2 regions of the Clostridium sartagoforme genome follow, and region 1 is predicted to be linked to the other one. Evidence: a T-box and tRNA genes for the amino acid it is inferred to sense, from the RefSeq annotation. Region 1 holds a T-box; the other holds one or more tRNA genes.
What was found. A T-box is a leader RNA that pairs with one kind of tRNA and senses whether it is charged. The one in region 1 lies ahead of serS (serine--tRNA ligase), so its partner is inferred to be a tRNA-Ser.
Positions count from the first base shown of each region.

Region 2: it has a tRNA-Ser gene. The T-box ahead of serS (serine--tRNA ligase) is inferred to sense a tRNA for this amino acid. The anticodon was not compared.

Region 1 covers NZ_BAAACH010000003.1:217,725-222,004, forward strand. The annotation lists gene serS (serine--tRNA ligase) at 1-1,170, opposite strand, end outside; T-box leader at 1,232-1,434, opposite strand; gene ABDZ60_RS01765 (DUF1667 domain-containing protein) at 1,525-1,779, opposite strand; gene ABDZ60_RS01770 (NAD(P)/FAD-dependent oxidoreductase) at 1,772-3,184, opposite strand; gene ABDZ60_RS01775 (transcription repressor NadR) at 3,204-3,710, opposite strand; gene ABDZ60_RS01780 (HDIG domain-containing metalloprotein) at 3,726-4,229, opposite strand.
Region 2 covers NZ_BAAACH010000002.1:55,107-63,843, reverse strand. The annotation lists gene ABDZ60_RS00565 (MFS transporter) at 1-50, opposite strand, end outside; gene ABDZ60_RS00560 (hypothetical protein) at 141-272, opposite strand; gene ABDZ60_RS00555 (thymidylate synthase) at 530-1,372, shown strand; gene ABDZ60_RS00550 (dihydrofolate reductase) at 1,377-1,859, shown strand; RNA gene ffs (signal recognition particle sRNA large type) at 2,084-2,345, opposite strand; tRNA gene ABDZ60_RS00540 (tRNA-Ser) at 2,349-2,438, opposite strand; gene lgt (prolipoprotein diacylglyceryl transferase) at 2,625-3,392, opposite strand; gene ABDZ60_RS00530 (nucleoside deaminase) at 3,504-3,947, opposite strand; gene ABDZ60_RS00525 (HlyC/CorC family transporter) at 4,308-5,549, opposite strand; gene ABDZ60_RS00520 (hypothetical protein) at 5,883-6,215, shown strand; gene ABDZ60_RS00515 (FimB/Mfa2 family fimbrial subunit) at 6,299-6,628, shown strand; tRNA gene ABDZ60_RS00510 (tRNA-Arg) at 6,769-6,843, opposite strand; gene ABDZ60_RS00505 (staygreen family protein) at 6,926-7,747, opposite strand; gene ABDZ60_RS00500 (lysophospholipid acyltransferase family protein) at 8,126-8,737, shown strand, end outside.

The DNA.
Region 1 (4,280 bases):
TGGTGCAACAACTGTATTATTCAATGTATGAGCAAAATATTTCCCATCTTTAGAATTTACACGAATCTTTAAGCGACGAGCTTGTGCATCTCCTAAGTTTGAACAACTTCCTACTTCAAAATATTTCTTTTGTCTTGGTGACCAAGCTTCAACATCTACTGACTTGACTTTAAGGTCTGCTAAATCTCCAGAACAGCATTCTAAAGTTCTAACTGGTATATCTAAAGAACGGAATAAATCTACAGTATTCACCCATAACTTTTCGTACCACTCCATGCTTTCTTCTGGTTTACATACAACTATCATTTCTTGTTTTTCAAATTGATGTATTCTATACACGCCTCTTTCTTCTATTCCATGAGCTCCCTTTTCTTTTCTAAAACAAGGAGAATAACTTGTTAATGTTTGTGGTAATGACTCTTCAGGTAATATAGTATCTATATACTTACCTATCATAGAGTGTTCACTTGTTCCAATTAGATACAAATCTTCACCTTCAATTTTATACATCATAGCATCCATTTCAGCAAAACTCATAACACCGGTTACAACCTCACTACGAATCATATATGGAGGAATACAATAAGTAAATCCACGATCTATCATAAAATCTCTAGCATATGAAATTATTGCTGAATGAAGTCTTGCAACATTACCCATTAAGTAATAAAACCCACTTCCAGCTACTTTTCTAGCACTATCTAAATCTAATCCACTTAATTTTTCCATTATATCTGTATGATATGGAACTTCAAAATTAGGTACCCTTGGTTCTCCAAAGCGTTCAACTTCTACATTTTCACTATCATCTTTACCAACAGGAACACTTGGATCAATTATATTTGGTAAAGTCATCATTATTGTATTAACTCTTTCAGCTAATTCTACTTCTTTAACTTCTAACTCAGCTAAACGTTCTGAATTTTCAGTTACCCTTTCTTTTATTTCTTCTGCTTCTTCTCTTTTTCCTTGAGCCATTAAAGTTCCTATTTGTTTTGAAAGCTTATTTCTATCAGCTCTTAAAGCTTCTGCTTGTTGTTTAGCTTCTCTAAGATTTTTATCTAGTTCTATAACCTCATCTACTAATGGAAGCTTGCTATCTTGAAACTTATTTTTTATATTTTTCTTAACTATCTCTGGATTTTCTCTTACAAATTTTAAATCTAACATATGTATACCTCCTAATAATTTATGTTCATTAATTTTTTCAATAAAAAAAGAACCTTTCCCCTAAAGGGACGAAAGATTCCGCGTTGCCACCCTAATTAATAGTATTATGAAATACTATTCTCTTTAATAAATTTAACGGTTTAAGCCGTACTGCTCATCGCAATCCCTCCAAGGTGGATTCATAACATACTATTATCGATTTGCACCAAACATCGACTCTCTTAAAATAAATAATGTTATTACTAGCCTTTTCAGCAGTTTATTTTTATTTACTCTTAATATATTATAAAAAAATATATATGTCAATATTTTACTAAGTTGATTTATATATATTGTTATACATTCTTGTTATATTTATTCGTTATTTATATCTTTTGTACTTATAATATCAATATCTGTATTTAATATATTTTTACAGATTATACTTCCTGATTTTATAGGTACACTAACATATATTCTAGCTAATACCTTAGATAATTCTAACCATAAGCCTTTTTCAACCTCTTTGCTAGATCTTACAGGAACAACTTTATGTCTATCATTTCCTTTTACTCTAACTATAGATGTAAATATATCCTTTCCCATATTTTTATCTTGTGAATTATACATCTTTAAACTCCTTTATTCTACTTGAAATAACCTTAGAATTCTTAGAATCATCAACTATATCTGTTATATTTTTATCTAGTTCTCTTGCTAAAATATTTACTATTTTCTCATAACAATAAGATCCATGACAGCTTCCAAAACCTGATCCTGTTCTCCTTTTTACCCCTTCTACTGTTCTAGCTCCTAATGGTCTTCTTATACAATCTACAATCTCTCCTTCTGATATACTATTACATATACATATTATCTTGCCATACCTCTCATCTAAATCTATTATTTCATTTGCTTCTTTTTTTCCAAGCTCTCTAAATTTATAAACCTCTCTTCTCTTATCTATAAAATTCTTTTTCAATGTACAATTTAAATTATTAGCTATAGTATCACAAAGCATTTTAGCAATTGCTGGTGCAATTGTTATTTTACCATAATGTGTACCTGTAACTCTTATATATCCTTTATCTATTTCGCTATCGTCTATAAGCATTGAATCCTTATTATACGCTTCTCTAAATAAATTATTTATATTATTTTTATCTAAACCTCTTAATAGTTTATTTGCATATATTAAATTATCTTCTAAACTTGTTTTTTCTGTACTTTTTATTCCTATTAATGATCCTGTAGTAGTTGTAGGAGAACTTATTATAAATGTATTTTTATCTAGTGTTTCAATAATTATCTTATTTAGTTTATTCTTATAATTGTCATCTACTAATAAATAACTCATATTTTTAAAATAAGATTCATCACTAACAAATTCTTTATCTTCTACCTTTCCATTTTCTCTTATATATATTTCATGTGGAATTGTATTAACAACAACTTTACAAGTAAACTTGTTTTTATTTGTAGTTACTCTAAACCCCTTAGCTAAATTTTGTATATTCAAAACCTCTTCTTCTAACCTAAAATTAACGCCGTTATCTGATGCAACTTCAGCATATGCTATTGCTAAATCATAAGGAGCAACAATTGCTATGTTTTCAGAATATAATCCCTTTTTTATATCAGAATTTATATTAGGTTCAATATCGTACACATCCTTATCATCTATTAAATAAACACCATCTATACCTCTCTTTTTAGCTCTATCATACATTTCCTCAAGTTTTTTAACTCCATTATCATCACTTACTACCCTTAATGCACCAATTTTTTTAAATGGAACTTTAAATTTTTCACATGTTTCCTGCATTATTGAATTACCTATATACTCAAGTCCTGCCATAACATCATCTGAGGTCTCGGACCCATCATATACAATGGATGTATTCACAAATGATATATCATCAGCTATATCATAATCCCTTTCTATTAATGCAATATTAAAATTATATTTTGATAGCTCATATGCAACAGAACAACCTATTATTCCTCCACCTAATATAAGAATATCATAATCCATAGTTTACCACTCCCATACTCTATAGTAAAAAACCTTTTTCTTTTAATTCTTTTTTTATAGCTTTAATATCTTCTTCACTATCTGCTGCTATTGTATGAAGGTGAACTCCATTAGTTAAATTTGAAAGAGGTTTTGCATTTTTTCGCTTAAATTCATTTTCAAACTTGTTTAAATCATTTAAATTTTTTATCATTAAATTTCCTCTTATTTCTCCGTACAAAGGATGATCTATAATAACATCCTCTATTATTCCTCCATATTTAACTACTACTTCTAATTCATCTATTGTTTTGTTACTTTCATGATTCACTGCAATTATAGCCTTTATCTTATTTGTACTTTTGTTGTAAATATATCCATCAGGCGTTGCTATTATATTCTTTCCTGCTGCTCTAAGTATAGCTATATCTTTTACTATAATTTGTCTTGTAACATTAAATAATGAAGCAAGTTCAGTACCCTTTATAGCTTTATTTTTTTCAATAAGTAATTTTATAATTTCTTCTCTTCTCTCTATAGATCCCATAAATTCACCTCCATATTAGTTTTTATCATCACAAGCACTTATAATATTGAGTATATCATTATCCTCAATTTTATTTTTATTATGATGATATCTAACCACTTGTAAAAACTCTTTATCATAATTAAACTTTTTCAGAATTTCTTGCCCTATTTTAGGATGATTATAATATATGTCTATTTGCTTAATATTATCATATTTTTTTATCTTTCCTTTAGTAGTCTTATCTAATAAAACTACCATTGATTTTTCGATCAAACTTAAAGGTCTTATGCTCTTACCAACATCATGTAGCAATGCTGCCTTTCCTAACTTATAAACATCTACATCTATATTTAACTCTTTTCTCATTTTTATTGAATCTTTACAAACCCTTATACAATGATGCTTATCATTATGCTTTAGTTTATTAAATACCTTAATCTCATCATCATTTAAAAACTTACTTATATATTCGTAATCTATATCTTTAAATAATGAAGTAAATCCCCAAATAAATTGTTTTATCCTATAAAAAGCCATTCTACTCACCCTTATTTAGTATATATAAAAATAATAACATTATATATTTTT
Region 2 (8,737 bases), on a different contig from region 1:
AAAAACTTATATATATAATCATTTTTAATATTTACACTTAATCTATTCATTTAAATCAACTCCAAATCTTATATTTTTATGCATAATAAAAGACCCTATAAAAAAGTGGGCCTGATTGGAGTTACTATATATATTACAAGTTATAGAATAGTTCCTTGTAATTCCCTACTAAAAAAGGGCATAGTAATCCAATTTTCAAAAAATACTGCTGTTTTTGAAATTGAACTACTAGATAATATCTCAAACTTTATTCCCTTTGTAGAAAACTTCATGGATCTATTCCTCCCTTCTTACTTTAAATATAATATATTAATAATATATCATATATCTCTATATATCAAGTTACTTTTATTCTTCATAATCAACAAGCGATTTAAAATAATTTAAAATATATTGATTCCTTAACTTAAAATAGATTGCTTTATAGTTCAATACTTTTTAAGATGATGTTAATTTCAACTTATGCTATAATGTAATAAAATTATTCACATTAGAAGGTGAAATTAAAATATAATTTAGAGGTGAGTACATGACTACAAATTTTATATCAAAGGCAGATAATTTATTTAAAGAGACATTAAATGATATTCTTGCAAATGGAGTAAGCACTGAAGGTCACAAGGTAAGACCAAAGTATAAAGATGGTACCCCTGCACATACAATATATATAAATCAAGTTGTTGAAAAATATGATATTTCTAAGGGAGATTTTCCTATTACCACCTTAAGACCTGTAGCATGGAAGTCAGGCATTAAAGAAATTTTATGGATATATCAGAAGGCATCTAATGAACTTTCAGTATTAGAGGAAATGGGTATTAATTGGTGGAGAGACTGGGAAGTTAATGATACAGGAACAATCGGTCAAAGATATGGTGCTACTGTAAAGAAATATGATTTAATGACTAGATTACTAGATGGATTAAAAAATGAACCTTATACTAGAAGACATATTATAGATTTATATCAGTATGCAGATTTCGAAGAAACTCCTGGCTTAAATCCTTGTGCTTTTCTTACTGTTTGGTCTGTTAGAGATGAATATCTTGATGTAACACTTCACCAAAGAAGTTCTGATTATTGTACAGCAGGACATATAAATAAGATCCAATATGTTGCCTTAATGATGATGGTAGCAAGACATGTTGGATTAAAGCCTGGTGTATTTATGCACGTTGTAGATAACTTACATATTTATGATAGACATGTAGAACAAGCAAAAGAATTAATAGAAAGAACTCCTAGTAACAAACACCCTCAATTAATACTTAAAGAAGGTAAGACAAATTTCTACGATTTTACTATTAATGATTTTGAAATAGTCGATTACGAACCTGTTAAACCACAACTAAAATTTGAATTGGGGATATAATATTATGATAAGCTTAATAGTTGCAATGGATAAAAATAATGGAATTGGAAATAAAAATAAGTTACTTGCTCATATTTCTGAAGACTTAAGGTACTTTAAAAAAGTAACTGATGGTCATACAATTGTAATGGGATATAACACATATATGTCATTACCTAAAAGGCCATTACCTAATAGAAGAAATATTGTTCTTACTACTAAAGATATAAAATTAGAAGGTGCTTTAGTAGTTAATTCTATAGAAGACTTATTAAAATTATTAAATACGGAAGATGAAACTTTTATATGTGGTGGTGCTAGCATTTATGATCAAATGCTTTCATATGCAGATAAGCTTTATATAACTCATATTTTTGCTGAATTCGAAGCTGACACATATTTCCCAGGAATTACGGAAGATTGGGAAATATCACAAAGTATTTGCCATAAGGAAAATATAAATCATAAATATCCTCATGTATTTACTATCTATACCAAAAAATCTTAATATATTTTTAAACTTAATATTCATAGAATTTAATTTCTATATATTAATAAAAAGAAAACGAGGGCATTCCATAAGGAATTCCCTCGCTTTCTTTGTCCTATTGTATGTTAATCCTATTGAAGAGTAACCTTTACTAAATAAATATTATATATTTATAAAACATTTATTTTTGTTCATTACATTAAAAAAACCCTTCTCTTGGTTAGAAAGGCCTAAAATTAAAACCGTGCACCTAGCTTTGACAGTAACTTATAGGCGTTACTATGTAGTTAGCTCTGGCAAGATTTATCCATATCACACGCAGTAATCGCTTATCGCTGCTTCCTTCCGGACCTGACGAGGTTCACGCACTTACGTCGTATGGGACCTTACCATCAACACCACTTGCATAGGCAGACCCTACAAGTTAAAGCCTAAGCTAGGAATTCAACCCCGCTATAGCGGATTGCGGGTTACAGGGCACCGCTGACTCCCCATCTAGCACGGCTATGGCGGAGAGAAGGGGATTTGAACCCCTGATAGAGTTTCCCCTATACACGCTTTCCAGGCGTGCTCCTTCAACCACTCGGACATCTCTCCATAATATAGTTATTTAATTTTAACTACTGCTATATATTATCATATACTAATTCATATTGCAACATTTAAAACTTTACCATATTTCTATTGATTATTATTTATTAATCTTTAAAATTTATACTTATATAATAATAAACCAAAAGATAAGTAAAATTACCCATCTTTTGATTATATACATATTAAATATTATATAGACCTTTTTTTCTTACTTACTACAAAAATTAAAACTATGCCTAATAATATTCCTAATAAGCTTACTATTTGAGCTGTCCTTAATCCCATAAACATTAAACTATCAGTTCTTAATCCTTCTATAAAGAATCTACCTATTGAATATAAAATCATATATCCCCCAAGTATCATTCCATCTTTTCCTTCCTTCTTTTTAAGAAGTACATATACTAATATTAAACAAACTAGTGTATTCCATATTGATTCATATAAAAATGTTGGATGATAATAAGTTCCCTTTATCAACATTCCATTTTGAATAAACTCTGGAAACTTGCTTATAAATTCTTTTGATACAGGACCTCCATGGGCTTCTTGATTCATGAAATTTCCCCATCTGCCTATTGCTTGTGCCAATATAACTCCAGGCATTATAACATCTACATATCTTAAAAAGTTTATCTTTTTATATCTTGCGAATATATATCCTGATAATAAAGCAGCTATAACCCCTCCATGTATGGCCATTCCACCATTTCTTACATTAATCACATCCATAAATGAGTGATAATTTTGATATTCAAACGCTACATAGTATAATCTCGCTCCAATTATTGATATTGGAAATGTAACTAAAAATGCATCTATTATAATATCATAATTTAGTTCTTTTTTCTTAGATAGAATGTATATTAACAGCATTGCTCCTAATACTCCAAGTGATATTATTATTCCATACCATCTTATTTCTAAACCAAATAATTCAAAAGCTACTGGATTCATCCTCTTTCCTCCTCTAATAGTAATTATTTTAATTATATTACTTCATAGGTAATTATACCAATTAAATATAAATAAAATATAAATAAATTATAAATTTATAAAATATAAAACTTAAGATTTATTTCTTTTTTTCGTAAAAAATGAAGTTAATAAATCACTACATTCTTGACTATAATACCACTTTATATCTACATACCAATTAAAAATATCATAATCAATTAAATTTATTACAGATCCGCAAGCCCCCATATCCTTGTTAAAAGTCCCTATAAATACTCTCGATATTCTACTTTGTGCTATTGCTGATATACACATAGGGCAAGGTTCTAAAGTTACATACATATCACAGCCTGATAATCGCCAATTATTTAACTTTTTACAGGCCTCTTCTATTGCTAATATTTCTGCATGAGCTGTTGGCAAACTTAAACTTTCCTTCAAATTATGTTGCCTTGCTATAACTTCACCATTCTTAACTATAACTACTCCAACAGGTACTTCTCCCTTATAATATGCAGTTTTTGCTTCTTCTATTGCAATATCCATGTAATCCATATATTTTCTCCCAATAAAAGATAATGAAAAAATGAAAGAATGAAGGAATGAAAAAATTATGGTAAAAAATCCTTAGAGGATTTTAAAAAGGATATTTTCATCTACTTCAAGCAAGCTTCAGTAGATAGGGCTTCATACTAAGTTCAGTTATCGTTACACTCAACTTCACTAAGTATTCATTCCTACACCAACTAAACTTAAGCTTTACGTAGTAAAACATCCCCAACTCTTTCACTTTTTCACTCTTAACTTTTCACCTATAAATTGCTTCACAATTTATATCTAACCTGTTACTTGTTACCTGTTCCAGATTCCCTTATCCCATAAACTGTGAACCGTGAATTGTGCACTGTGAACTGATTAAGTAAATATTCTAACCTTTTTAATTCTATTTTTATCCACTTCTTCAACCACAAATCTAATATTATTAAGTTTAACTTCTTCTAATTGTTCAGGAAACCTTCCTAATTCTCCTATTACCAATCCACCTACAGAATCAAACTCTTCAGATTCCATAGCAACACCTATCAAATCTCCTATATGATCTAGTCTAGCACTTCCATCAACTATATATTCATCTTCCTTAACTACAACTATATCGCTATTTTCGTCATCATATTCATCTTCGATTTCTCCTACAACTTCTTCAATTAAGTCTTCTATAGTGACTATACCAACATTTCCACCATATTCATCTAGTACAACTGCCATATGATTTCTATTCTTTTTCATTTCATTAAACAACTCTGTAATTTTTTTGAATTCAAAAGTATAATAAGGTTCTCTCATGTAATCTGAAACCTTAAAATTTTCTTTACTTTGAGCTGCTATTATTAAATCTTTAACATTTAGTACTCCTATAACATCATCTATATTTTGATTATAAACTGGTATTCTTGAGAATTGCTCAGTTTTAATAACATTTATGACTTCATCATAAGTAGAATTAATATCTACTGCTACTACATCAACTCTTTGAACCATAACATCTTTAACTTGAGAATCTGCAAATTCAAAGACATTAAATATCATTTCTTTTTCTACATCCTCAAGCACACCTTCCTCTTCACTAACTCCTACCATTGTCTTTAATTCTTCTTCAGTTATAAATGGTTCATTAGCTTTTGGATCTCCACCTAAGATTTTTATAAATAACCCCGATATAGCTGAAAATACAACTACAAAAGGTCTAAATAATTTCACTATTACATTTATAGGTTTACTTACCTTCAACGCTACACTTTCTGAGTTTTGTTTAGCTATAGATTTTGGAGTTATTTCACCAAATATAAGAACTAATATAGTCATTACAATAGTCACAACACCAACTGAACCTTCTCCAAAAGCCTTAACAGCAACTGATGTTGCTAATGCAGAGGCACCTATGTTGACTACATTATTTCCTATTAATATTGCTCCTAATAACCTACTTGGATCTTCTGCAAGCCTTTCAACTAGCTTTGCTCCTTTAACTCCTTCTTCTACCATATGTCTTATTCTAATTTTACTTAGTGCCATTAAGGCAGTTTCTGACATAGAGAAAAATCCTGACATCAACAATAATATTACTAATAATACTATCTGCCACGTATAACTCTCCAAATTAATTCACACTCCTAAATTAAATATTTTTATTTTATTATATCATATATTAAAATTGATAATTTATTTTAATATAACTTCCAATAAATATTCTATACTATATGATATTTGCCATATATAACTTATATAATTAAAATTTTTTATTTATATAAAAAATCTATCTTTTAATTCACAGCTAATAATATTTTATCCACAACTTAGCTTCATTTTCATGTATATCCTGTGTATAACCTTGTAAATTATCTACATTACTAAATTTTACTTAAAAAACTAAGCATATACTGAATACTATCATTTTTATTACACAGAATAAAGTGGAAAGGTGGTGAAAAAATGAAAAGATTTCTTTCAGCATTTTTAATATCCTTTTATTTGATTTTTAATACAATTGGGTTAAAGTGCGCTTTTTCTCAGAGTAATATATATGCACAGGGTATTTATACTTTATCTGATTTTAATACATCAAAAACTAGTACTTTCACTATTCAAAATGTTTCTAGAACTGAACATATGTATTTATTTGTTTTTGACGAAAACCTAGGTGTAGTAGAATTATTAAGATTACCACCTAATTCACCGAAAGTTGATACAGTCCCCATCAATCCTGACTATACCATATTACTAATTGGTAAAGGAGAGCTATATTTAACACCTATTAACGCTTAATAGTTATTCTGTTTTAAAAAAACTTAAAAATAAACTTCATAAAGTTTTGTGTCTTAAGTACAGAGAAAGGATTGATAGTCATTATGAAGAAGTTTATTCTTACAATTTTATTCTCTATATATTTATCATTTAATATAATTGGTTTAACACCTGCACTAACTAATCCTAAAACCTATAAACAGGGCATTTATAGCTTATCCGATTTTAATATCTCGAAAAATAACACTTATTCAATTAGAAATTCTTCAAAAACTAATGATATCAGGGTGTTAATTTTTGATGAAAATTATCTTTTACTTCAAAACGTAAGTCTGCCTAAAAACACACTAGATATAGATACCACACTTCCGCTAAACCCTGAATACTCATTAGTAGTGATTGGAAATGGAGAACTAACTATTACACCTAAATAATCATGAATACTAAAGTTATTATTCGTATCATTGAAAGTTATTTAATATAGTATATTTTAATCACTGCTAAATTAATCTTTAAATTTTATATAAAAAACAAAAGCATCCAATCCTTTATATTACAAGGTTTGAATGCTTTGTGGTATCCCCAACAGGGATCGAACCTGTATCTGTCCCTTAGGAGGGGACTGTTCTATCCATTGAACTATGGAGACATAATCAACAAATAAATTGTATAATAACATTAATTATATGTCAACATTATCCTACTACTATAATATACTCCATAGCCATTATTTATTCTTTTACCTTTTTAACTATCACATTGTTTGGCTTCACAATAAACTCTATTGAAACATTCCTACTAATAGAATTCATTTTTATTTTTGTTACTATAAATACTTCATATATTTTCTCACATCCATCTAAAGTTTTTAATTCTTCTATATCTACTATTTCACATTTTTCAATATTGTATCTTATATTACTTCCATATAAAACACATAGTCTATTTTCTATATATGGATTTAGAAGATTAAGTATGATGCTTTCTTGCATAGTAATTTTACATTTCTTCTTTCTAATAAGAGAATTTTTTCTTTCTTCTACCCACTTTTCTTCTTCATCTTCCTCAAGTTCATATTCATCATAATCATCTATATATTTATAATTTTTTAATTTCCCCCAATTTTCAACCTTATAAAACTCCTCATATCTTGAATTAAATTTGATAAATATATCTGCTTCATCTAAATTATTATGTTTTTTAATTAATTCTAAGTCGCCTTGTCTTATAGCTGTAATAGCTATAGGTAGCTTTTCTCTAAAAATTTTATTTCTTATTTCTATTTTATTCTTATCCCTTTCAATTCCATCTACATTCAAATATAAACATAAAACGTAATTTCTACCATTTTGGAACCATCTAGCAAATACCTCATCCCTCTTATTACTTATATTAGATTTATCATAATGCTTAGCTACTGTTACTAATATCTCGCCGGTTTCATCTGAATGAGTAACTGTATATTTACGTGGAATTATAGGCCCATCTTGTGATATTCCACTCTTGAAATCAACCTTCAGTTTCCCCTGGTTTCGCTTATTCAAACCTTTCACCTCTAAAATGCTTTTTATTACTTACTATATGCTTGCATGTTATATTTTGCGAAGCATTTTTCAATTCACAGTTCACAAGGCACAGTGCACAGTTGTTTTTATTTTTTTAGGTAACAGGGAACAAGCTCAATTATAGTCTGCTCCACTTAACTAAGTTTTTAATTTACCTCACCAATTATTTTTTACCAATAGCTTAATTCATTATTAATTTAAATTCTTAATATAAGTTGGCGAAGGTAAATAGACGGTGAAATAAGCATATCTATTTATCATAGCCTTTATATTCGCAATTTAAAACTTATATGCTTTTCTATATTCCAACTTTGTTATATACTTTATTTATGGTATTTTAATAATTTTTGAAAGGATTTGATTTGCATGCTTAGATCTATTGCTTGGTATGTAGTTTTCTTCATGGGTTTGCTACGTAGTATTCCTAGTATGATAAAAACTAAAAGATTTAATGAAAAAGATATGGCAGAAGAAAAGGAGCGTCTTACTTTTAAGGCAACCTCAGCTTGGGCTAATAGCCTTTTAAAAGTTGCTGGAGTTCGTGTTAATGTTCATGGATTAGAAAACCTTCCTAAAGATCAAAATGTATTATTTATAGGAAATCATCAAGGAAATTTTGATATTCCAATATATATTAGTAAAATTCCTGTCCCTAAGGGATTTGTTTCTAAAATAGAAGTTAAAAAAATTCCTGGGGTCAGCACTTGGATGGAATATATGCATTGTGTCTTTATGGATAGGAGTAATTTAAGAAAAGCTGGAGAAGCTATTATTCAAGGAGTTAAAGTTTTGAAGAATGGTCATTCATTAGTCATATTCCCAGAGGGTACAAGGAGTAAGGGTGATAAAATGGGTGAATTTAAAGCTGGAAGTTTTAAATTAGCTACAAAATCTAAAGTTCCAATAGTACCTGTTACAATGAGTGGATCTTATAAAATAATGGAGTCTAATAAACGTAAATGGATTATAAAACCAGCA